DNA from 4 places in the Streptomyces sp. NPDC006332 genome. Region 3 is predicted to be linked to each of the others. Evidence: riboswitches for the same ligand, from Rfam matches in the RefSeq annotation. Region 3 holds a riboswitch; each other region holds the start of a gene.
The links. A riboswitch is a leader RNA that binds a small molecule or an ion and turns the genes downstream of it on or off. The one in region 3 is predicted to bind cyclic di-AMP.
Positions count from the first base shown of each region.

Region 1 (5,900 bases), on a different contig from region 3:
GCCCACTGCCGGGCTCCCGCGTCTGCGGGCGGCGGCACCCGAGCCCCTCCGATCCCTCCGAGGAGCCTCAGCGCGACGACCGTTGTAGAGGGACAGGCGCGCGCGGCCGGAGCGGGCGTCACCGCGGGGGAAGGCGGTAGCCGTCCGGTTCGCGTCGAGTCGGCGGGGCGTTCCATCCGTATTCTCTGATCATGGCCGCACCTACCGCATATTCACTGATCGCCACCGACCTGGACGGAACGCTGCTCCGCGACGACGACACGTTCTCCGACCGGTCACTCGCCGCGCTCGCGCGGGTGGCGGCGGCCGGCGCCCGGCACCTCGTCGTCACCGGCCGGCCGGCGCCCAGGGTGCGGCCCCTCCTCGACGTCCTCGGCAGCGAGGGGCTCGCGGTGTGCGGGCAGGGCGCGCAGGTGTACGACGCCGGCGCGGGCCGTCTGCTGTGGTCGGTCACCCTGGACCGGGAGTTGGCCGAGACCGCGCTCGGCAAGATCGAGGCCGAGGTGGGCGAGGTGTACGCGGCCGTCGACCAGGACGGCGTCGACGGACTCACGCTCATCGAACCGGGCTACCTCATGCCCCACCCGACGCTGCCCGCGGTGCGCGTGAAACGGCGCGACGACCTGTGGTGCGAGCCCATCAGCAAGGTGCTGCTGCGTCACCCCGACCTGTCCGACGACGAGTTGGCGGCGACCGCCCGCTCGGTGGTCGGTTCCCTCGCCACGGTCACCATGTCCGGGCCCGGCACCGTCGAACTCCAGCCGTGCGGCATCACCAAGGCGACCGGCCTCGCACTGGCCGCCGACCGTCTGGGCCTCGGCCCGGAACGGACCGTCGCCTTCGGTGACATGCCCAACGACATCCCCATGTTCGACTGGGCCGCCCACGGCATCGCCATGGCGAACGCGCACCCCGAACTCAAGGCCGTGGCCGACGAGGTCACCCTGTCGAACGAGGACGACGGCATCGCCGTCGTCCTCGAAGGACTGTTTCCGCTCAGGTGAGGGCAGGTGAGGCTCAGTACGGGCCGTTCACGTTGTCGATCGAGCCGTACATCGCGGCCGCGTAGTTGCAGGCGGCGGTGATGTTCGCGACCGGGTCGAACGGGTCGAAGGACGTGCCGGCCACGTGGTACGCGGCGAAGGTCGGGTCGATCACCTGGAGCAGGCCCTTGGAGGGGGTGCCCGCGGCGGCGTTGGAGTCCCAGTTGTTGATGGCCAGCGGGTTGCCGGACGACTCGCGCATGATGTTGCGGTAGATCCCGTCGTACGAGCCGGGGATGCCCTTCTGCGCCATGATGTCCAGCGACTCGCGGATCCAGCCGTCGAGGTTGTTCGCGTACGTCTTGGCGACGACCTGGGTGGCCTGGGCGACGGACGTGGTGGGCTTGGCGGCGGGTGCGGCGGCCTTGTCGGCCGTGCTCGCCTTGGTCGTCTTGACCGTGAGCTTGAGACCCGTGTGGATCAGGCTGGGGTGGGCGCCGACAGCCTTGCGGTTGTCCTTGTAGAGCTGCTGCCAGCCACCGGGCGTGTGGTACTTGGTTGCGATGCTGCTGAGCGAGTCGCCCTTGGCCACGGTGTAGGTGATGGACCTGACCTGCGGTGCGGCGCTCGGGGCGCTCGCGGTGGGTGCGGCGCTCGCGGTGGTCGCGGTCAACAGCGGGAGGGCGAGAACGGCGGCGCCTGTTCCGGCGGCGACGACGCCTCGGACGAGCGGGCTGAGTCTGGAGCGGTGGTGGTTACCTCGTGCGGACATGGGGACGTTCCTCTCCGGCGCCTGCGAGGTGAGCTGTCGGGTTCGGGCGGGAGTTGCCCGGCCGTGCCCCCGTGAGGAGGCACGGCTTCACCCCGAGCCGTACCGGAATGTCCTGGAACGTCCCGAACGGCGGCTTACCTGGGTCCCCCGCTCCTGCCGTGCGGTGTTCGTCGGTGGATGTCTCTATGGGCGGCGGCAGGATTCGGCGTCCGCCCGACAGGCCGGGAACGTATGCGAGAGCACATGTCCGAAACAAGTGGCGGATTCACACCTCGTACCTATTGACCTTGGTCTGAGGTATTTGGGGCACTTGATCCTTTGCTGTTGCCAAGGGTCAACTGGCGCGAATGGCAAGGGGGAGGGTGGTGGCGTGAGGCCCGGGTGCGCTGGACCGTGAGTGACTCAACTCACGGTCGAGCACAAGACCGGCAAATCGGGCAATGAGCCCAACTCGGAGTCAACCGGCAGTCCGTGGGATCCGCTTCTCCCAGGTCCGGTGGAAGACCACCTCGTCGCCGTCCGTGCAGATCACCTCGTTCGAGGTGTGGAAGTCCGCTCCGTCACAGGTGAGCTCCGAGCGGGTACGTACGGTGGCCTCCCAGCCGAGCTCCGGCCGGTGCAGCCGGACCGACCAGTCCGAGCGGGCGCGGGCCGACAGGGGATCGGCCTCGTCGATCGTGTACGTCTCCAGGGCGTCCTCGGCGAACTCCAGCCCGTCGGGATACACCCGGGTGCCGCCGTAGCGCGGATCGACCTCCAGCCGCCACTCGCCCTTGGCCACGTCCCGCACGACCAGCCGCTCCGGACGCGGCTCCTCCAGCGTGACCGGCTGGGCGACGCCGAGCGGCGCGGACTGCTCCGGTTCCTCGAAGGTCACCGACGGGCCCGTCTCGTGGTCGCGCACCGGGAGGTCGAGCACGCTGCCGGCCGGGTCGAGGGTGAAGCCCGCCGCGGATTGCGGCTGCGGCCAGATCCACGGCCAGTAGGCGGAGGAGACGGCCAGCCGGATGCGGTGGCCGGCCGGGAAGGCGTGGCCGATGCCGTTCAGCTCGAACTCGACCTCCTCCGTGGCACCCGGCTCCCACGGCACCGCCCGGTCCCGCCCCTGGCGTGCGGACAGGTTCAGTACGCCCCGGGTGACCAGGGTCGAGGAGCCGTCCGGGGCGACATCGCAGAGCCGGGCGATCACCTGGCCGCGCGGCACCTCGGAACTCAGCCTGAGCCGCACCCTCGGCCGCCCCAGCACCCAGGTCTCCTCGCCCACCTCGAACTCGAAGCACACCGACCGCGCGTCCTCCTCCCGCTGGTCCGGCGGCAGGTCGGCGTCGTTCCCGAACGGGAAGAAACGACCGGCGTCGATGCCGGTGTGCTGCGGGGAGCGGACCGGGCGCGGGGCGCCCTGAAGGGCGTACGAGACGGTCGAGACGTGGGGGGAGGGCCAGGCCGGCTCGCCGACCCAGCGGCCGGGCAGGGTGTCGTACACCGTGGCCGGGGGGTGCGAGTCGCTGAGGTAGGCGCGCAGCAGGGGCTCGTCGAGAACGCCCGTGGTCTTTCCCTTCAGCCAGTGGTCCCACCAGCGCAGGGTCTCCTGGAGGAAGCCGATCGCGGGGCCGGGCGGCAGACCGCGGTCGGGGTACTGGTGGGACCAGGGGCCGATCAGGCCGCGCACCCGCTCGGGCGGCAGGTGCTCGACGAGCCTGAGAACCGTGTCGCGGTACGGGTCGTGCCAGCCGCCGACCGCCAGCACGGCCGCGTCGATCGCGCCGTAGTCCTCGCAGACGCTGCCGTGACGCCAGTAGCGGTCCCGGGTCTGGTGGTCGAGCCAGGTGTGGATGAAGGGATCGACCTCCTCCAAGCGCTCCAGCCACATCTGACGCCATGCCTCCCCGGCGTACAGCGGGTCCGGTGGCCGGGACACGAAGGCGAGCATGGTGGACGCCCAGGCGTGCATGTCCACCGCGAGGACGGAACCTCCCATGTAGTGCACGTCGTTGTCATAGCGGTCGTCGGTGGAGCAGACGGTGACGACCGCCTTGAGCGGCTCGGGTGCGAGGGCCGCGATCTGGAGGGAGTTGAAGCCGCCCCAGGAGATGCCGAACATGCCGACCTTGCCGTCGCACCAGGGCTGCGCCGCCAGCCAGTTGACGACCTCGACGCCGTCCGCCAGCTCGGTGGCGGAGTACTCGTCGCCGGGCACGCCCTCGCTGTTGCCGTGTCCGCGGACGTCCACTCGTACGGAGGCGTAACCGTGGCCCGCGTACCAGGGATGGCGTTGCCAGTCGCGGGGCGCGGTCCAGTCGGTCAGCCGGTAGGGCAGGTATTCGAGGATCGCGGGTACTGGTTCGTCCGTCAGGGGGCGCCACACGCGTGCGTAGAGGCGGGTCCCGTCCGGCAGCGGGATGCGGATGTCCTCGTGGGTCGTCTCGTAGGGGAAGGACGTACGGATGTGCATGAGGGTGACCCCGTGAGTTCAGTGGACCGGGTGCATGGTGCGGCGCAGCCACGGCGCGGCTGCCAGCACGGCCAGGCCCGCGGCCACCGCGATCGCGCCGTTGACGCCGAAGTAGGCCTGCTTGGACATGTCGTCGTACAGCTTCACCGTCTGGGCCTGGATGCCGTTGGCGAGCGCGAGGGACAGCATCCACAGCGACATGGTCTGGCTGGAGAAGGCGGCCGGGGCGAGCTTGCTGGTGGCCGACATGCCGGAGGTCTCCAGCAGGATGTCGCCGAGGCCGAGCAGCAGGTACGAGCCGACGATCCACCAGGCGGACATCAGGTAGTCGTCGGAGGCGTGTCCGGAGGTGGGCACGGCCATCAGCAGGAAGGACAGTCCGCCCAGGACGACCCCGATCGCGATCTTGTTGGAGGCGTGCGGCTGGCCGCGGCCCATCCGGACCCAGAGCGCGGCGACCACGGGCGCGAGAGCGACCTCGAAGGCACCCAGCGCGGAGGCGTACCAACTGGCGGGGAAGTCGAAGCCGAGGATGGTCGTCTCGGCGTTCGACGCGGCCAGCAGCATCATCGTCGAGTACGCCTGGAACAGGATGAAGTTGAAGGCGGTGGAGGCGAGGAAGAGCACCACGTAGGGGCGCAGCCGGCCGCGTTCCTCGGCGGTCACGCGGGGGCTTTTGAACATCACCGCGAAGTACACGACCGGGGCGATCACCGAGACCAGGGTGAGCAGGTCGACGAAGCGGTCCATGGTGAGCAGGCCGGCCATGGCGAGGGCGGTCGCGAGCACCGCGACGGCCACGATCCCCGCCACGATCAGTCGGACCGCGCGGCGCATCGCGTCGGGCGCGAGGGCGAATTCGGCCGCGCTCCGGCGTCCGGCCAGATGGCGGCGGCCCCACACGTACTGGATCAGTCCGAACGTCATGCCGATCGCCGCCGCCGAGAAGCCCCAGTGCCAGCCCTGGTGGTCGCCGAGCCAGCCGGTGATCAGCGGGCCCGCGAAGGCGCCGATGTTGATCGCCATGTAGTAGAGCGCGAAGCCGGCGTCACGGCGGTCGTCGTCGGTGGCGTAGAGCTTGCCGACCAGGGTGGCCGCGTTGGGCTTCAGCAGGCCCGTGCCGGCGCTGATCAGACCCAGACCCGCCCAGGTCATGGCGGCCGTGGGCACGGCCATGGCGTAGTGACCGCAGGCGATCAGGACGCCGCCCCACAGCACCGCCCGGTACGAGCCGAGGATGCGGTCGGCGAGCCAGCCGCCGGCGACGGAGACGAGGTAGACGAGCGTGCCGTAGGCGGCGGAGACGGAGGCGGCCGTCCCGGCCGACATGCCCAGGCCGCCGTGCGCGACCGTGTCGGCGAAGTAGAGGACGAGGATGGCCTGCATGCCGAGGAACGAGAAGCGTTCCCAGACCTCGAGACCGGAGAGGGTGAGCAGGCCCCCCGGGTGGCCGAAGAAGGCGCGGTCGTTCTTGGGGGTCGGCGGACTGCCGGGCGAGACATCGGCGGTGGTTCTGGACACGCTCAGCTACTTCCGTACAAGTCGGTACATACCAGTTTGTTATCAAGTGATCAAAAACATTCCGGCAGTGATCCGATACCGCCCAGGCTGGACGGGCAGGCCCTATCGGTGATCGAAACGTGACCGGATACGCTGACTTGAGTGAGGGCAGCGACCTATCGACAAACCGTGT
Region 1 covers NZ_JBEXRA010000007.1:90,771-96,670, reverse strand. The annotation lists gene ABZ027_RS09085 (HAD family hydrolase) at 192-1,004, shown strand; gene ABZ027_RS09080 (LysM peptidoglycan-binding domain-containing protein) at 1,018-1,755, opposite strand; cyclic di-AMP (ydaO/yuaA leader) riboswitch at 1,759-1,938, opposite strand; gene ABZ027_RS09075 (CocE/NonD family hydrolase) at 2,213-4,207, opposite strand; gene ABZ027_RS09070 (peptide MFS transporter) at 4,226-5,728, opposite strand.
Region 1: it holds a riboswitch for cyclic di-AMP, as region 3 does, so the genes downstream of both, ABZ027_RS09080 (LysM peptidoglycan-binding domain-containing protein) here and ABZ027_RS22615 (LysM peptidoglycan-binding domain-containing M23 family metallopeptidase) in region 3, are expected to answer to the same signal.

Region 2 (5,900 bases), on a different contig from region 3:
TCCGATGACCCGACCGTCCGCCCGCCATGTCCTGCCCGAGTTCACCGAACGCACCAGCTCCGGGTACCGGACGATGGATCCGTACTCGAAGCTCCTGGAGGGGCGGATCGTCTTCCTGGGGACGCCGATCGACGACATCTCGGCGAACGACGTGATGGCCCAGTTGATGTACCTCGAACACCAGGACCCGGACCGGGACATCTCGCTGTACATCAACTCCCCCGGCGGCTCGTTCACCGCGATGTCGGCGATCTACGACACGCTCCAGTACGTCACGTGCGACGTGGAGACGTTCTGCCTGGGCCAGGCCGGCTCGTCGGCCGCGGTGCTGCTCGCCGCGGGCACGCCGGGCAAGCGCTCCGCGCTGCCGGGCGCGCGGATGGTGATCCACCAGCCCGCGATCATCGAGCCGGTCCAGGGGCAGGCCAGCGATCTGGCCATCCAGGCGGACGAGTTGACGCGGGTACGCAGCCGCATGGAGGAGCTGCTCGTCCGGCACACCGGGCGGACCCCTGAGCAGGTGCACGCGGACATCGAGCGGGACAAGATCCTCACCGCCCAGGAAGCCGTGGAGTACGGGCTGGTGGACCGGCTCGTCCCGAGCCGCAAGGCCTCGCGTCCCGCACCCGACGCGTGGTGAGCCGCGATGCTGCCCGATCTGCCTCCGCTGCCCGCCCTCACCCGCGCCGAGGGTGAGGTGATCGACCGTTACCTCGACGTGGTCGACCTGCTCGGCCGGATCAATCCGGCGCAGCACGGGGACACGTACCGAGGACTGCGTGCCGCGCAGGCACTGGTCGGCAAGGCGGCCGCGCTGCGGGACGCGCTGGAGCTGATGCACCGTCGGGGCGAGACCGAACTGCACGCCGACACGCTGGCGCGTGCGTTGCGCGTGCTGGACGGGGAGCGCCGCACGGCACGCGTCACCGTGCCGCCGTGCTCCGACAGTTGACGCTCCCCCAGCCGGTCCGGACGCGCCGACCCACCGCCGAGCGTCCGGACCGGAGCCGAAACGGACCAAACGGGGTACCGCTGTTCGGACTAGACACGGCTGCATTTATCGGCCCGATCAGATTGCGCAACGCGCGTAGTCAGAGGACGAAATGGGACGTTCCGCTGCTGGTCCGGGGCCCCTTGGGCCCCTCGACACCTCATCGAACAGGAGGGTGTCCACCCGAACGGGTGAGTGGTGAGTAACAACACAAACCCCCGGTTCCATTGGGTTTTTCGGACATCCGTGAGTCAAGATCCCTGACTGACGACAAGACCCCGCCACAGCGGCGGGGCGATCCGGGCGGGCGCCGAGTCCTGCCGCCGCGCGGATGACCGGTCGACAGGAGTGGATCGGCAGGAGTGGAGGACCCAAGCACGACGGGTCGCCGGAACGGTTGTCTCCGTACAGGAGGCGCCGGTTCGAGCAGCCCTTGGGGTGAAGCCGCGTCAGCGGCCGGGCAACTTTGTCAGCCCGAATCCGACAGGTCATCCTTCACAGGCGGCTGACGAAGGGTTGCGCATGACTGCGCTCAATCGTGTCCCGTCGCTCATGGTCCGGGCCGGTACGGCCTCGGCCTTCGCCATCGCCGCCGTCGGCGGTTCGATCGTGGTCCCGGGTGTCACCTCCGACGCCGCGGCAGCCACCCCGGCGACGAAGGCACTACAGGTCGCGGCCTCCAAGAAGGGCTCCCCGTACAAGTACGGGGCGACCGGGCCGAAGAGGTTCGACTGCTCCGGGCTGACGATGTACTCGTTCAAGAAGGCCGGCAAGAAACTGCCCCGCACGGCCGCCCAGCAGTACAACAAGACGCGCCACATCTCCTCCAAGAGCCGCAAGGCGGGAGACCTGGTCTTCTTCCACTCGGGCTCGAACGTGTACCACGTCGGCATCTACGCCGGGAAGGGCAAGCTCTGGCACTCCCCGAAGACCGGGGACGTCGTCCGGCTGCAGAAGATCTGGACGAAGAGCGTCTGGTACGGCCGGGTCAAGTGACCTCCCGCGCGGGGCGACGGTGAGCTGACCCGCCGTCGCCCCGCGCGTCCGTCCCGCGACAGGGGTCCGCTACGGCTCCTGTTGCCCCGCCGCCGATACCGGCGCGGCCGGAACGGACCACGGCAGTTCGATGGAGACCGTCTTGCCGCCCTCTCGGGTGGGTCTGACTCTCAGTTTGCCGCCGCACTCGGCGGCCAGCCACCGGATGATCACCATGCCCCGGCCGTTGTCCTGCTGGACGGCGGCCGGCAGTCGTTTGGGGAATCGCGGGTGGCTGTCGGTGACACCGATGCGCAGGTGTTCGTCTCGGTCGAGCTCGATGTCCACCGTGAAGGTGGGTGACTGTCCGAAGGTGTGCTGTACGGCGTTGGTGGTGAGTTCGGAGACGATCAGCCGGATGGTGTCGGCGATGTCGGTGTCCGTCGCCAGTCCCCACTCCGCCAGGGTGGTGAGCACATAGGTGCGGGCCGCGGAGACCGAGGCGGGAACGCTCGGCAGAGTGACGGATGCTTCCAGATGGTCTGCCATGGCGACGTCGTCCCTTTCCCACGGGCCCGCAGTCCGACACGGAGCGGATGGTTCGAGTACGGTCCCGGACTGGTGCTTCGTCGCCAGACTGCCATTACCGCGGCGGTCACGGGAGGCGATCGACCAAGTAATGCATATATCTGTCGCTCGAAGCGGTGAACTCTAGGGCGACAGAGCATATTTGGGTGCCTCGGTCGGAGTAAGGAGTAACCCATGCAGCACGGTCCTGCGGTGCGCCGCCGGAAACTGGGGGCGGAACTGCGTTCCCTGCGCAGCGGTACCGGACTCACGAGTGGTGAGGCGGCCCGGTTGGTGGGCTGGCACCAGTCGAAGGTGAGCCGCATCGAGACCGGCGCCAGTGGGGTGAAACCGGCCGACGTGCGGTTACTGCTGGACGCCTACGGGGTGCGGGACGCCCAACTACGGGAGTTACTACTGGTGTTGGCCGGGTCCGACGAGAGCGCCGGGCGGCACCACTGGTGGCACGCGTACCGAGGAGTGCTGCCACCCACCTACCGGGACTTCATCAGCCTGGAGTCGCAGGCGAGCGAGATGCGCACCCTGGAGACCTCGGTGGTGCCGGGTCTGTTGCAGACGGCGCAGTACGCCCGGGCGGTGACCAGGGCGGCGGTCGACGGGCTGGACGAGGAGCGGGTGGACGCCCTGGTGGAGGTGCGGTTGGCCAGGCAGGACGTGCTGCGATCGCAACCGCCGCTGGCGCTGGACGCCGTACTGGACGAGGCGGTGCTGCGGCGCGAGGTCGGCGGCCCCGAGGTGATGAAGCGGCAGCTGGAGCGCCTTCTTGAGGCGGCGCGACTGCCCCAAGTGCGGTTGCAGGTACTTCCGTTCGCGGCCGGAGCACACATCGGCGTCACCGGGCCTTTCGTTATCTTCTCATTTTCGAGCACATCTGATCTGGATGTGGTTGTTCTCGACCACTTGACGAGTAGCCTCTATCTCGAGCGGAAAGAAGACCTTCAGGCCTACACCGAGGCCTTCAACGCCCTTCAGTTCCACGCCCTTTCGCCCGAGGACTCGTTGGATTACATCGCCGCGATAGGTGACGGCGCGTAAGGAGGCACCATGACCGCACTGCCTCGGCACGTACCTTCCAGTACCGATCTGCCCGACGTCCGGTGGCTGCGCAGCAGTTACAGCACCGGAGCGAACAACTGCGTCGAGACTGCCCGGCCGAAGACCGGCCGCTGGGCCGGTCTGCTCGCCGTACGCGACTCCAAGGACCCTGCCGGACCCGCGCTGCTCTTCTCCCCCGAGAGCTGGGCGGGATTCACGGCCGCGATCCAGTCCTGATCAGACCGCCCCGTCCATCGGGGCGCGGCGCACGGCCGTGTCACGCCGACTCATGGTCGTGTCTCGCCGATCACCCGTACAGCGCGTTCGATCTGCCCCGCGGAGAGGTCCGCGCGGGCGGTCAGTCTCAGCCGTGAGATGCCGTCGGGCACGGAGGGAGGTCGGAAGCAGCCCACGGCAAGCCCGGCGGTACGGCAGTCGGCCGCCCAGCCGACCGCCGTCTCCGGGGACGGCGCGCGCACCGAGACCACCGCGGCGTCCGGGCGTACCGCCCGCAGCCCCGCGGCCGTCAGGCGTGCGTGGAGTTCACCCGCGACCTCGCGTGCCCGCGCCGCCCGGTGCGGCTCTCGGCGCAGCAGCCGCAGCGCCGCCAGGGCCGCGCCGGTCGCCGCGGGGGCGAGGCCGGTGTCGAAGATGAACGTCCGGGCCGCGTTGACCAGGTGGTCGATCACCCGCGCGGGGCCGAGCACGGCGCCGCCCTGGCTGCCGAGCGACTTGGACAGCGTGACCGTCACGACGACGTCGTCGGCGCCCGCGAGACCGGCCGCCTGCGGGGCGCCGCGGCCGCCGTCGCCCAGGACGCCGAGTCCGTGGGCGTCGTCGACCACCAGCCCCGCGCCGCGCTCCCGGCACGCCGCGGCCAGGGCGGCCAGCGGGGCCGCGTCGCCGTCCACCGAGAAGACCGTGTCGGACACCACCACCGCGGGACCCTCGTGCGTGCTCAGGGCCTTGGCCACGGCGTCCGGGTCCGCGTGCCCGACGACCTGGGTGGCACCCCGGGCCAGCCGGCAACCGTCGATCAGCGAGGCGTGGTTGCCCGCGTCGGAGACGATCAGCGAGCCGTGCGGGGCCAGCGCGGTGACCGCGGCCAGGTTCGCGGCGTAGCCCGAGGAGAAGACGAGGGCCGCCTCGAAGCCGCAGTGGTCGGCCAGCTCGCGTTCCAGTTCGGCGTGGAGCGCGGTGGTCCCGGTGACCAGCCGGGAGCCGGTCGCGCCGCCGCCCCAGGTGCGGGCGGCCCGGGCCGCGCCCTCGGTGACCTCCGGATGACGGGCCAGGCCCAGGTAGTCGTTGCTCGCGAGGTCCAGGAGGGGCGAGTCGGCGGGGCGGGGCCGCAGCGTCCGTACGAGCCCGGCGCGGCGGCGCCGGCCCGCCTCCTCGTCGATCCAGCCGAACGCCATCGGTCCTCCAGGGCTTTTGGCTTGTGTAGGCAGCGCGGTGCGGTGCCGGGCAGTGCGGTGCAGGCCGGCGCGCAGACAGTATTTGTAGGCAGTGAACAGACACTAGCGGGACAACCGGGCACCCCGTATGTGGCGATACCCACACCTCCAAGCGCCTCTGTTGTGCGAACTCTCCTTGGCCCCGGACGGCTCCTTAGGACAGGATCGGCTTTCATGGACCTGCTGAACACGCTGGTGGAAAAGGGGCTGCGGCGCGAGGTGCCGAGCCGCGAGGAGGCACTCGCCGTCCTCGCCACTTCCGACGACGACCTGCTCGATGTGGTGGCCGCGGCCGGCAAGGTACGCCGGCACTGGTTCGGCCGACGGGTGAAACTGAACTACCTCGTCAACCTCAAGTCGGGCCTGTGCCCGGAGGACTGCTCCTACTGTTCCCAGCGGCTCGGCTCCACCGCCGGCATCCTCAAGTACACCTGGCTCAAGCCTGATCAGGCCTCCGAGGCGGCGGCGGCCGGGTTGGCGGGAGGCGCCAAACGGGTGTGTCTGGTGGCGTCCGGGCGCGGGCCCACCGACCGGGACGTGGAGCGGGTCGCGGGCACGATCAGGACCATCAAGGAACAGAACGAGGGCGTCGAGGTGTGCGCCTGCCTCGGGCTGCTCTCCGACGGTCAGGCGGAGCGGCTGCGCGAGGCGGGCGCCGACGCCTACAACCACAACCTGAACACCTCCGAGGCGACGTACGGGGACATCACGACCACCCATACCTATGCCGACCGGGTGGACACGGTCACCAAGGCGCACGCGGCCGGCCTGTCGGCCTGCTCGGGTCTGATCGCCGGTATGGGTGAGTCGGACGAGGACCTGGTGGACGTGGTGTTCTCGCTGCGCGCGCTGGACCC
Region 2 covers NZ_JBEXRA010000022.1:41,282-47,181, reverse strand. The annotation lists gene ABZ027_RS20920 (ATP-dependent Clp protease proteolytic subunit) at 5-640, shown strand; gene ABZ027_RS20915 (hypothetical protein) at 647-952, shown strand; cyclic di-AMP (ydaO/yuaA leader) riboswitch at 1,300-1,509, shown strand; gene ABZ027_RS20910 (C40 family peptidase) at 1,514-1,987, shown strand; gene ABZ027_RS20905 (ATP-binding protein) at 2,057-2,515, opposite strand; gene ABZ027_RS20900 (helix-turn-helix transcriptional regulator) at 2,729-3,589, shown strand; gene ABZ027_RS20895 (DUF397 domain-containing protein) at 3,599-3,826, shown strand; gene ABZ027_RS20890 (8-amino-7-oxononanoate synthase) at 3,877-5,004, opposite strand; gene bioB (biotin synthase BioB) at 5,218-5,900, shown strand, end outside.
Region 2: it holds a riboswitch for cyclic di-AMP, as region 3 does, so the genes downstream of both, ABZ027_RS20910 (C40 family peptidase) here and ABZ027_RS22615 (LysM peptidoglycan-binding domain-containing M23 family metallopeptidase) in region 3, are expected to answer to the same signal.

Region 3 (5,900 bases):
GTCTCGGACCTTCTCGGTGAGACGGCCGTGGAACGGGACGCGATCGTGCGTACCGCCGACATGGAACCGACCGCGGCCGGCGGCTGGACCTACTGGCAGGCCGGCGCGTCCGGCCGAGGCATGCAGGCCCTGCGCGTCCATGTCCCGTACGGCTCCCAGGGCGACGTCGTGCGGGTGCACCCCGGCGAGGAATGGCTGCACGTCCTCAAGGGGCGGCTGCGGCTGAGCCTCGGGGACACCAGGCATCGGCTCGGACCGGGCGACAGCGCGCACTTCGACTCGCTGACCCCGCACCGTATCGCCGCCCAGGACCCCGACGGGGTCGAGCTCCTGTTCGTCCACACCCTGCTGCAGAGCCCCACGGCCACGCTGTGCCTGGGCCCCACCCCTGGAGACACGCCATGACTGACATGGAGGAGAAGTTCCCCCGCGCCCTGTGGGTGCGCCTCATCATCTACATCGCCGTCGGCCACGTGTTCGCGGCCTTCATCTACTTCCTGTTCGAGCTGGGCGCCCAGAAATGACCTGTCGCAGGTCAGGACCGCCTCCGGGTGCGAACTCCCGGGCCCGGGCCCTCAGTCCAGCAGTCGCCCGCGCAGCCGCTCCCGGATCTCCGGGGTGGCTTCCAGCCCCTTCTCCAGGTAGGTGTCGACGTCGCCCCAGGTCTCCTCGATCGTCTCGAACGCGGTCGTCAGATATTCGGCACGGGCCTCGAAGAGGGGGCTCAGCAGCTCCATGACCTCGGGGGTGTAGGCCGACGCGGAGCTGCTGCGCCGCACCTTGTAGCGGCGGTGTTTCGCGTTCGACTCCAGGTAGTCGGCGAAAATCGCCTCCCGCTCGACGCCGAGGGCGAGCAGTGTCACCGCCACGGACAGACCCGCGCGGTCCTTGCCCGCCGCGCAGTGCATGAGCGCGGGGACACTGTCCTCGGCGAGCGAGCGCAGCACCAGCGAGTGCTCGGCGGTGCGCTTCTTGATGATGGCGCGGTAGGACCTGATCATCCGGTCCGCGGCCTTGCCGTCGCCCAGGGTCTCGCGCAGCTCGTCGATCCGGCCGTCGCGGACCATCGTCCAGAACTCGCTGCCGTGGGCCGGATCCGTCAGCGGCAGGTTCACATTGCGCACCCCCGGCAGCTCGACGTCGGGCCCCTCCAGCTTCTGGTCCGCCGAGTTGCGGAAGTCGAAGATCGTGTGCAGATTCAGGGAGGCGAGGAACGCCGCGTCCTCGGCGGTCGCGTGCGCGAGGTGGCCGCTGCGGAACAGCACCCCCGGCCGCACCCGGCGGCCGTCCACGGTCGGCAGGCCCCCCACGTCACGGAAGTTGCGCACTCCGGACAGCTCGGGCTCGGTCGACGGGACCTGCTGTGTCACGGGGGATCCTCCCAGTCGGTGCCGTCGACGCGGCTCGACGGCGGGCACTCACCCGACCATACGACATGGCTTCGTAGGCCAAGCAGTTGTCCACAGGCGTTGCGCCGAGGGCTCGCCGACCTTGATGATGTTGAGGCTTGAGTGCACCTGTTCGTGGCTGTTCGTATCTGTGAGGGACCCTATGCTGGAGATCGCCGAGAACGGCCGAACGTGGATTCTGTCCGGGCCGACCAGCAGTTACGCCCTCCATCTCACCGAGGACCACGAGCTGCTGCACCTGCACTGGGGAGCGCGGATCGCGCTCGCCGACGCCGAGGCCCTCGCCCTGCTCCCCCTGCCGGACCACCGGGGCTTCGAGTCTCCGCTGGACGGGCGTGAGGAGTACCCGGTCGAGGGCGGCCCCCGCTTCGTCCGCCCCGCCCTGTCCGTGCGCACCGACGAGCGGCGCGGCACCGAGTGGGTCTTCGAGGCCTACGAGCGTGCCGAGGACGACGAACTGCGGCTCAGATTCCGCGACGGCGGCCTCACAATCACCCTGCACTACCGCATGCGGCACGACGTCGTGGAGCGCTGGGTGAGCCTGGACAACGAGGGCCCCACGGTGGAGCTCCTGCGCGCCGACTCCGCCACCTGGACCCTGCCCGACCGCGAGACCGGCTGGCGGATGTCGCACCTGCACGGCCGCTGGGCCGCGGAGTCCCGGCTGACGCGCGCCCCCCTGACCTACGGCGAGAAGGTCATCGGCAGCCGCCGCGGCCACACCGGACACCAGTACCTGCCGTGGGTCGCGCTCGACACCGACGCGACCGAGGAGCGCGGCGAGGTCTACGGCTGCGCCCTCGGCTGGTCCGGGTCCTGGCGCATCGCCGTGGCCGAACTGCCCGACACGCGCGTGCAGATCACCGGCGGCGCGGGGTACGACGACTCCGGCCTGCTCCGTCTGGAGGCGGGGGAGTCCTTCACCGCCCCCGTCTTCGCCGGCCTGTGGAGCGACGCCGGCTTCGGCGGGGCGAGCCGCGCCTGGCACGCCTACCAGCTGACGTTTGTCATCCCGGACGCGGACCAGGACCGGCCGGTGCTGTTCAACTCCTGGGAGGCCACCGAGTTCGACATCTCCGAGGAGCAGCAGCTGGTGCTGGCCCGCCGAGCCGCGGCGATCGGCGTCGAGCTGTTCGTCATCGACGACGGCTGGTTCGGGAAGCGCACGAGCGACCGCGCCGGGCTCGGCGACTGGACGCCCAACCCGGACCGCTTCCCCGGCGGCCTGAGGCCCCTCGCCGACCAGGTGCACGCCCTCGGTATGCAGTTCGGCATCTGGGTCGAGCCGGAGATGGTCAATCCGGACAGCGACCTCTACCGCGCCCACCCGGACTGGGTGCAGTACCAACCAGGGCGAAAGCGGACGGAACAGCGCAACCAGCTGGTGCTGAACCTCGCGCGCGAGGACGTCCAGGAGTACCTCTGGCAGCAGTTGCACGGGCTGCTCTCCAGCGCCCCGATCGACTATGTGAAGTGGGACTTCAACCGCTGCTTCACCGACGCGGGCTGGCCCGACGACCCCTACCCGCAGCGCCTGTGGGTGGATCACGTGAACGCGCTGTACCGCCTGTTGGACCGGCTGCGCGAGGCGCACCCGGGGGTCGCCTTCGAGTCCTGCTCCGGCGGTGGCGGCCGGATCGACCTCGGCATCATGAGCCGTACCGACCAGGTGTGGACCTCCGACAACACCGACCCGCTCGACCGGCTCGCGATCCAGCACGGCTTCAGCCAGATCCACCCCGCACGCGTGATGGCCGCCTGGGTCACGGACAGCCCCAACACCCAGCTCAACGACCGGGTCAGCAGCTTGCGGTTCCGGTTCGTCAGCGCGATGGCCGGGGTGCTCGGAGTCGGCGGGGACCTCGCCGAGTGGACCGAGGAAGAGCTCGCCGAGGCCCGGGACTGGGTGACTCTCTACAAGGAGATCCGTCCCCTCGTGCAGCGTGGCGACCTCTATCGACTGCGCCCACCCACGGGCGGATCGAGCGCGGTGCAGTACGTGCTGGGTGACGAGACGGTCGTCCTGGCCTGCCTCCAGGCGCAGCACCACGGCGAGCCCGTACCGGCGCTGCGGCTGCGCGGACTCGACCCGACAGCGTCGTACGAATGCCGTGAAACGGGCGAAGTTCACCGAGGGGCCGTGCTGCTGCACCACGGACTGCGGACCGGCCTCCGGGGCGACTTCGATGCGAAGGTTATCCAGCTGCGCCGCATCTGAGACTTGTGCCCGAATTGGCGCCTTCATTCCAACTCTGCCTGAAATGGGGCGACCTGGGAAGTGGAGCGTGAGGAGCGTCATATTCGTGACCGTCCGTCGCGCGTCATGTTCACGTAATTCTTATGTCTTTCAAGGGAATTCGAGAAGTGGATGACTCTTGATTTACCGAGGGTGACTGGGAATTCCCATTACGGATCAACAGAAGCGGATTTGGGTGCAACCTTCCGCTTGTCCCTGTGCGTCTTAGTCGCTTACGTTCGCCACCGATCCGGACGGACGCCCAATCCTGCCGCCGACCGGAGCCCGCACACACTCACCCGACCACGGCAGGAGCGGGGGACCCACAGGTAGAACCGCCTGTTCCGGTCTCCGGAACAGGCTTGGGGTCAAGTCGTACCTCGGTATGGCCGGACATCTCCAGTCCGCACCCGACAGCTCACCTCGCAGGCGCCGGAGAGGAATTCGCCATGCCCGCGAGGGGTAAGCATCGCCAACCGAAGACTCAGCGCTTCGCCCGTTCCATCGCCGTCGCCTCAGCCGGCGGCGCGGCACTCGCCCTTCCGTTTCTGGGGGCCACCGGCGCCCATGCGGCGAGTGCCCAGTCCATTTCGGAGAATGCCGTTCAGTCGTCAGTTCCGACTGCCGCGAAGAAGTCGGTGGCCGCGCGGACTTCCGGTGTGAAGACCTATGTGGTGCGAGCCGGAGACTGCCTCGCCAAGATCGCCGAGGAGCAGCACGTCAGCGGGGGCTGGCAGAAGCTCTACGCCGACAACCGTGAGGCCGTCGGGGACAACCCGTCGCTGATTCACCCCGGTCTGAAGCTCACGATCGGCAAGAAGGCCGAGTCGTCGGCCTCTTCGTCGAAGCCGAAGCCGAAGCCGAGGCCGAAGTCGTCTTCGCCTTCGTCAGCGTCCTCGTCGTCCTCGTCGTCCGCCTCGCAGAAGTCGACGGTCGTCGAGCAGAGCGCCGCCACCACCAGCACCGCGAACGGCTTCACCCTGCCGGTCGACGGAGCCACCATCGGCACGGGCTACCACGTGGCGGGCAGCATGTGGGCCAGTGGCTACCACACCGGTGTCGACTTCATCGTCCCCACCGGCACCCCGCTCAAGGCCGTCGGTGCGGGCACGGTCGTCTCCGCGGGCTGGGGCGGCGCGTACGGCAACCAGGTCGTCATCAGGCTGGCCGACGGCTACTACGCGCAGTACGCGCACCTGTCCTCGATCTCCGTCTCCAGCGGTCAGACGGTGACCGAGGGCCAGCAGATCGGTCTCTCCGGCGCGACCGGCAACGTGACCGGCCCGCACCTGCACTTCGAGATCCGCACCACGCCGGACTACGGCTCGGACGTGGACCCGCTCGCCTACCTCCGTTCCAAGGGTGTCGCGGTCGGCTGACACCCGCACGACCACCTGCCTGACACGCTGCCGAAGGCCGGACCCCTGATCCCCGGGTCCGGCCTTCGGTATGTCCGGGCCCGGATTTCGGTAGGTCCGGGTCCACGGCGATACGTTCTATCCCTCTCCTGGCCAATTCCTGACCGTCGCATTGCGGTCCTGTGGCGAAAAGTGCCTGATCCGTCGACAGCGTGCGGGGCCGGAGGGCACAGTGAACTCCGCTTCTGTGTAAGCGCTTTCCCCTGCCGCACCTGTCGATCGCCCGGAAGGAGTCGTCTCTCGTGACGACCACGCGCAGAGCTTTCGCGACCTTGGCCGCCGGAGCCGCAATGGCCGCCCTCACCCCGGCCGCGACCGCGAGCGCCTCGCCCCGCCACCGCCACCCGATCGCCCACGACGACTTCCGTCACGGTCTCGGCCGATGGGCCGTGGAACTCGAGAAGGGCGGCACCGTCACCGCCTCCCACGGGATCCTGGAGGTCGACGTGCCCGCCGGCGCGACCGTCTGGTTCAGGGAACGGCTCGAAGGGCCGTACGTCCTGGAGTACACCGCCACACCGGTGTCGGAGGGCGGGGCCAATGACCGGGTGTCGGACCTCAACAACTTCTGGAACGCCGTCGACGTCCGCTCCCCGGACGACCTGTTCGCCACCGCGAGGAGCGGTGCGCTCGCCGAGTACGACCACCTCAAGACGTACTACGTCGGATACGGCGCCAACACGAACACCACGACCAGGATGCGCCGCTACGTCGGCGAGGCGGGCGTGCGTCCGCTGGTGTACGACTACACGGAGCCCCTGCTGGTGGCGAACCGGCCGAACCGGGTCCGGATCGTCTCGGACGGTGCGACGACGCGGTGGTGGAACAACGGGCGGC
Region 3 covers NZ_JBEXRA010000024.1:126,500-132,399, forward strand. The annotation lists gene ABZ027_RS22595 (XRE family transcriptional regulator) at 1-405, shown strand, start outside; gene ABZ027_RS22600 (DUF6126 family protein) at 402-524, shown strand; gene ABZ027_RS22605 (tyrosine-protein phosphatase) at 576-1,370, opposite strand; gene ABZ027_RS22610 (alpha-galactosidase) at 1,552-3,627, shown strand; cyclic di-AMP (ydaO/yuaA leader) riboswitch at 3,932-4,090, shown strand; gene ABZ027_RS22615 (LysM peptidoglycan-binding domain-containing M23 family metallopeptidase) at 4,095-5,024, shown strand; gene ABZ027_RS22620 (DUF6250 domain-containing protein) at 5,306-5,900, shown strand, end outside.

Region 4 (5,900 bases), on a different contig from region 3:
ACCACGCCTCCTACGACACCGGCGCGTACGACACCACCGGCTGGACCGGCGAGCCCCAGCAGCTCTCCGCGATCCCGACGCAGACCACCGGTCCCGACACCAGCGGCCAGTGGGACGCGAACGCCTGGCTCCAGCCCGACCAGTCCGGCGGCCCGGCCAACCAGACCCAGCAGTGGGAATGGGGCACCCAGGCCTTCGACACCGGGGCGTACGACGCCACGCAGTGGAACTCCGACGGCCCGCACGCCGCGACCGGCGCCGAGGAGTACGCACCGCAGGGCGAGTCCTTCGACCAGCAGGCGACGGCGACCTTCGAGCAGGTCACGTACGGTGAACAGGCCCCGGCCGAGGACGACTTCACCGACACCGGGGACCTGCCGGGCCGTTCGGAGATGTCGCCCGCGTCCGACGCCCTTCACTCCCCTCACTCCGCTGATTCCCCTGATTCCCCTCACGCCCCTCTCCTCGACGACCAGGAAGAGGCCGCCCCGGCCCCGTCGCCCCGCGCCGCCTCTCGCGGCGGGTCACGGTCCCGCCGCCGGATGCCCGCCAAGCGGTCCGCGCTGCTGACGGTGGCCGTGCCCTCGGCGTGCGTGATGGGTGTCGCCGGGATCGCCGCCGCCTCCGTCGGCACACTGACCGGCGGCGACCAGGAGGCGTCGGCGACCGCCTCGGACGTCACCGCCGTGAAACCGGCCGCCGCGAACAGCAAGCTGGACACCCAGCTGCGGACCCTCTCCGCCGAGGCGGACGACTTCAGCGACCGGGTCAGCCGCACGCAGGAACGTATCGACCTCAAGGCCCAGCAGGTGGCCCAGAAGAAGCAGGCGGCCGCGGAGGCGGCCCGCAAGGAGCGGCTGCGCCCCAAGTACGCGCTGCCGGTCGCCCAGCACGGGCTCAGCGCCTACTTCGGACAGTCCGGAATCAACTGGATGTCCGTGCACACCGGCATCGACTTCCCCGTCTCCTACGGCACGACCGTGATGGCCGCGACCGACGGCACCGTGCGGACGCAGTGGAACAGCGCGTACGGCAACATGCTGATCCTGACGGCGAAGGACGGCACCGAGACGTGGTACTGCCACCTCTCCAGCTACCGGGTCTCGTCCGGTACGACCGTGCAGGCCGGCGACCCGATCGCGTACTCCGGCAACTCCGGCAACTCGACCGGCCCGCACCTGCACTTCGAGGTACGGCCCGGTGGCGGCGCGGCGGTCGACCCCCTGCCGTGGCTGCGCAGCCACGGGATCAACCCGACGTAGGCACCCTCACGTAAGCACCACGGCTCCCCTGTGCCCTGGTGAGCCTCAGCCCCCGACCGTTGGATCGGGGGCTGACGGCGTGAGAGCTACAGCTTCTCCACCGGCGCATACCGCAGCAGCAGCCGCTTCGGCTTCTCCTCGCCGAAGTCGACCGTCGCCTCGGCGTTGCTGCCCGTGCCCTTGACGGCCACGACCGTTCCGAGCCCGAACTGGTCGTGGGTGACCCGGTCCCCGACCGCCAGCGCCACCACCGGTTTCTCCGAGCTCCGGCGGGTGGCGAAGCCGGACGCCCCGGACGCCGAGGAGCGGGAGCGGGACGACGACAGCGAGGCCGCCACCGCGGACACCGGGCCGGAGGACACCGGTGACGTGGCACCGGTCCGCTTCCAGTCGACGTGCTGCGGCGGGATCTCCTCCAGGAAACGGGAGGGCGGGTTGTACGACGGCTGCCCCCACGCGCTCCGCAACGACGACCGGGTCAGATACAGCCGTTCCCGGGCGCGGGTGATGCCGACGTACGCCAGGCGGCGCTCCTCCTCCAGTTCCTTGGTCTGGCCGAGGGCACGCATGTGCGGGAAGACGCCGTCCTCCATGCCGGTCAGGAACACGACCGGGAACTCCAGGCCCTTGGCGGTGTGCAGGGTCATCAGGGTGATGACTCCGGAGCCGTCCTCTTCCTCGTCGGGGATCTGGTCGGAGTCGGCGACCAGGGCCACCCGCTCCAGGAAGTCGGAGAGCGAACCGGACGCCTCCCCCTCCGCGGTCTCCTGCTCGAACTCCAGGGCCACGGCGGCGAGTTCCTGGAGGTTCTCGATCCGGGTCTCGTCCTGCGGGTCGGTGGAGGCCTGCAACTCGGCGAGGTAACCGGTGCGTTCGAGCACCGCCTCCAGGACGGTCGCCGGGCCCGCGCCGGAGTCGACGACGGTACGGAGGTCCTCCATCAGCGTGTTGAACCGCTTCACGGCGTTGGTGGAGCGCGCGGCCATGCCGTAGGCCTCGTCGACCCGCTTCAGTGCCTGCGGGAAGCTGATCTTCTCCCGCTGGGACAGGGCGTCGATCATCGCCTCGGCGCGGTCGCCGATGCCGCGCTTGGGCACGTTCAGGACCCGGCGCAGCGGTACCGAGTCCTCCGGGTTGGCGAGGACCCGCAGGTAGGCCAGGACGTCCCGGACCTCCTTGCGCTCGTAGAAGCGGACACCGCCGACGACCTTGTAGGGCAGGCCGACCCGGATGAAGATCTCCTCGAAGACACGGGACTGGGCGTTGGTCCGGTAGAAGACGGCGACGTCGCCGGCCTTCGCGTCGCCCGCGTCCGTGAGGCGGTCTATCTCGTCGGCGACGAACTGCGCCTCGTCGTGCTCGGTGTCGGCGACATAGCCGGTGATGCGCGCGCCGGCGCCCGCGTTGGTCCACAGGTTCTTGGGACGGCGGGACTCGTTGCGCTCGATGACCGCGTTGGCGGCGGTGAGGATCGTCTGCGTGGAGCGGTAGTTCTGCTCCAGCAGGATCGTCGTCGCGTCCGGGTAGTCCTCCTCGAACTGGAGGATGTTGCGGATGGTGGCGCCGCGGAACGCGTAGATCGACTGGTCGGCGTCACCCACCACGCACAGTTCGGCGGGCTGGAGGTCGTACTCGCTGGGCGGTACGTCCACCGGGTGCTCGGAGGTGCCGACGAGCTCCCGGACCAGGGAGTACTGGGCGTGGTTGGTGTCCTGGTACTCGTCGACGAGGACGTGCCGGAAGCGGCGGCGGTAGTGCTCGGCGACGTCCGGGAAGGCGCGCAGCAGGTTGACCGTCGTCATGATCAGGTCGTCGAAGTCGAGGGCGTTCGCCTCCCGCAGCCGCGACTGGTACATCGCGTAGGCCTGGGCGAGGGTCTTCTCGAAACCGTCGGCGGCCTGGGCGGCGAAGTCCTCCTCGTCGATCAGCTCGTTCTTCAGGTTCGAGATCTTGGCGCTGAAGGACTTCGGCGGGTAGCGCTTGGGGTCGAGGTCCAGGTCACGGCAGACCAGGGCCATCAGACGCTTGGAGTCGGCGGCGTCGTAGATCGAGAACGAGGACGTGAAGCCCAGCTTCTTCGACTCCCGGCGCAGGATGCGGACGCACGCGCTGTGGAAGGTCATCACCCACATCGCGTTCGCGCGCGGGCCGACGAGCTGCTCGACGCGCTCCTTCATCTCGCCGGCGGCCTTGTTGGTGAAGGTGATCGCGAGGATCTGGCCCGGATGCACGTTCCGCTCGCCGAGCAGGTACGCGATGCGGTGCGTGAGCACACGGGTCTTGCCCGAGCCGGCGCCGGCCACGATGAGCAGCGGGGTACCGGAGTGCACGACGGCCTCGCGCTGGTTCTCGTTCAGCCCCTCCAGGAGCGCGGCCGGGTCCACCGCCGGGCGCGGGGCGCCGTCGCGGTAGTGGGTGTCCCGGTCCGGCGGCACGTCGAACTTCCCGCCGAAGAGATCGTCCGGGACGGGCTCCGGTACGTGGTCGTCCTCGGGCGGCGGCGGGGGGCCCTCCTCGTGCCCGCGAGGGGCCTGGAGGTTCGCCAGGAAGCTGTCATCAAAGAGGCTGCTCATCGCACTCCGAGTCTAGGACCCCCCACTGACAGCCCGCCGCCACCCCGAGAACATCGCGGGAATCCAGCGGCGGGCACGGACGCCGAGGATCTTCCCCGCGGGCCACACCGCCCACCCCGCGGGACCCGCCCACCCTGCGGGTCCGCACCGTCACGGTCCGCGACCGATCAGGCAGAGAGGGCGAGAAATGCGCAAAAGTCACCACAGATCTTTCAGATCATCCAGAACGCGCAGATCACTGCAGATCACTACAGATCTCTCCGAATCCACCACAAACGGCGACGTCCTGACTGAAGGTCACGAAAATGTATCGGGCATATCGAACATCAACCTTCACAGCGGCCACACGAGTTGGCTACCGTGCCGGACAGGCCGTACGACCCCCACCGGCGAACCTCGCCGGGCCGCGCGGCCTCCGCCGAATCCGCAGCGCCGCCGCGCGACCGGAACCGGGGACCCACCGAACTTGGGGTGAATCGGCCCGACTCCCAGTGGGACAAGGCCGTAGGGCAACCCTTCCGCAGCTCCCGCCCGAACCCGACAGCTAACTCGGTAGGCGGAACGTGGAAGGAGTCGCCTCCCTTGGCGTCGCACCGCAAGTCGCGTCCCCCGAGTACGCGCGTAGCAGGCATACGGACCCCCGCCCTCGCCACGGCGGCCCTCACCTCCGTCGCCCTGCTGTCCCAGTCGGCGCAGGCCGCGCCCGTAGACGACAAACCCAGCCTCGAAGAGGTCGAACAGAAGGTCGACGACCTGTACCGCCAGGCGGAGTCGGCGACCGACAACTACAACGCGGCCAAGGAGAAGACGGGCAAGCAGCGCAAACGCGTCGACACCCTCCTCGAAGACGTCGCCCAGCGCACCCAGAAGCTCAACGAGGCGCGGGAGGAGCTGGGTTCCTTCGCCGCCGCCCAGTACCGCACCGGCGCCTCCGCACCCGACACCGCGACCTTCCTGCTCGCGGACTCCCCGCAGGACTACTTCGACCAGACCCAGCTGATGGGCCGGCTGACCAGTCGCGAGAAGGGCGCGGTCGACGACTACGTCACCGAGCAGTCCGCGACGATGAAGAAGCGCCGGGAGGCCACGGAGAGCCTTCAGGAGCTCACCCAGTCGCAAGGCGACCTGAAGACGGCCAAGTCGACCGTCCAGAAGAAGCTCGCCGACGCCCGCACCCTGCTGTCGCAGCTGACCGCCGAGGAGAAGGCGCGGCTCGCCGCGATCGAGGAGAGGAAACAGCAGGAGGCGGAGCGCAAGGCCGCCGAGCTGGCACAACAGCAGGCCGCTGCGGAGCAGAAGGCCCGGGAGGCGGCGGCCCAGCAGCAGGACAGCGGCTCCTCGACGGGTTCCTCGTCCGCGTCCCCGTCCGCCCCGTCGTCCGAGGCCGCGCCCGACGCCACGTACGCCACCAAGGCCGAGAAGGCGCTCGCCTTCGCCCGCGCCCAGATCGGCAAGCCGTACGTCTGGGGCGCCACCGGCCCCGGCTCCTACGACTGCTCCGGCCTCACCCAGGCCGCCTGGAAGGCCGCCGGGGTCACCCTCCCGCGCACCACCTACGACCAGGTGAACGCGGGCACCACGGTCTCCCTCTCCGCCGCCCAACCCGGTGACCTGGTGTTCTTCTACGACGACATCAGCCACGTCGGCATGTACATCGGCAACGGCATGATGATCCACGCCCCGAAGCCGGGCGCGTACGTCCGCGAGGAGTCGATCTACTACGACGGCGAGTCGGCGATCCACAGCGTGGTACGACCGGCCTGACCGCCCCCACCAGGAGCCACCCTCGGACTGGGCCACCCCGACGCGGGGTGGCCCTCCGTGTGCTGCGCCCGCGCGTTTTCCCCACGCCCGCGTGCGCGCCCCGCTCGCGACGGGCGTCGCGCTTCCTAGCATCGGCCCCATGGCCGGCCCCTCCCCCAGCGCCTCCTCCAGCCCCTCACCCGCCTCCCCCTCCCCTCGCTTCACCCGCTCCCCTCGTGCCCTCCTCCGCGCCTGGTGGACGCGGCGCTCCCCGGCGGCTGGAGCCGCCGTCATGGCGACCGGCATCCTGTCGGTCGGACTG
Region 4 covers NZ_JBEXRA010000014.1:91,530-97,429, forward strand. The annotation lists gene ABZ027_RS15455 (M23 family metallopeptidase) at 1-1,262, shown strand, start outside; gene pcrA (DNA helicase PcrA) at 1,349-3,835, opposite strand; cyclic di-AMP (ydaO/yuaA leader) riboswitch at 4,242-4,410, shown strand; gene ABZ027_RS15465 (NlpC/P60 family protein) at 4,418-5,599, shown strand; gene ABZ027_RS15470 (tellurite resistance/C4-dicarboxylate transporter family protein) at 5,739-5,900, shown strand, end outside.
Region 4: it holds a riboswitch for cyclic di-AMP, as region 3 does, so the genes downstream of both, ABZ027_RS15465 (NlpC/P60 family protein) here and ABZ027_RS22615 (LysM peptidoglycan-binding domain-containing M23 family metallopeptidase) in region 3, are expected to answer to the same signal.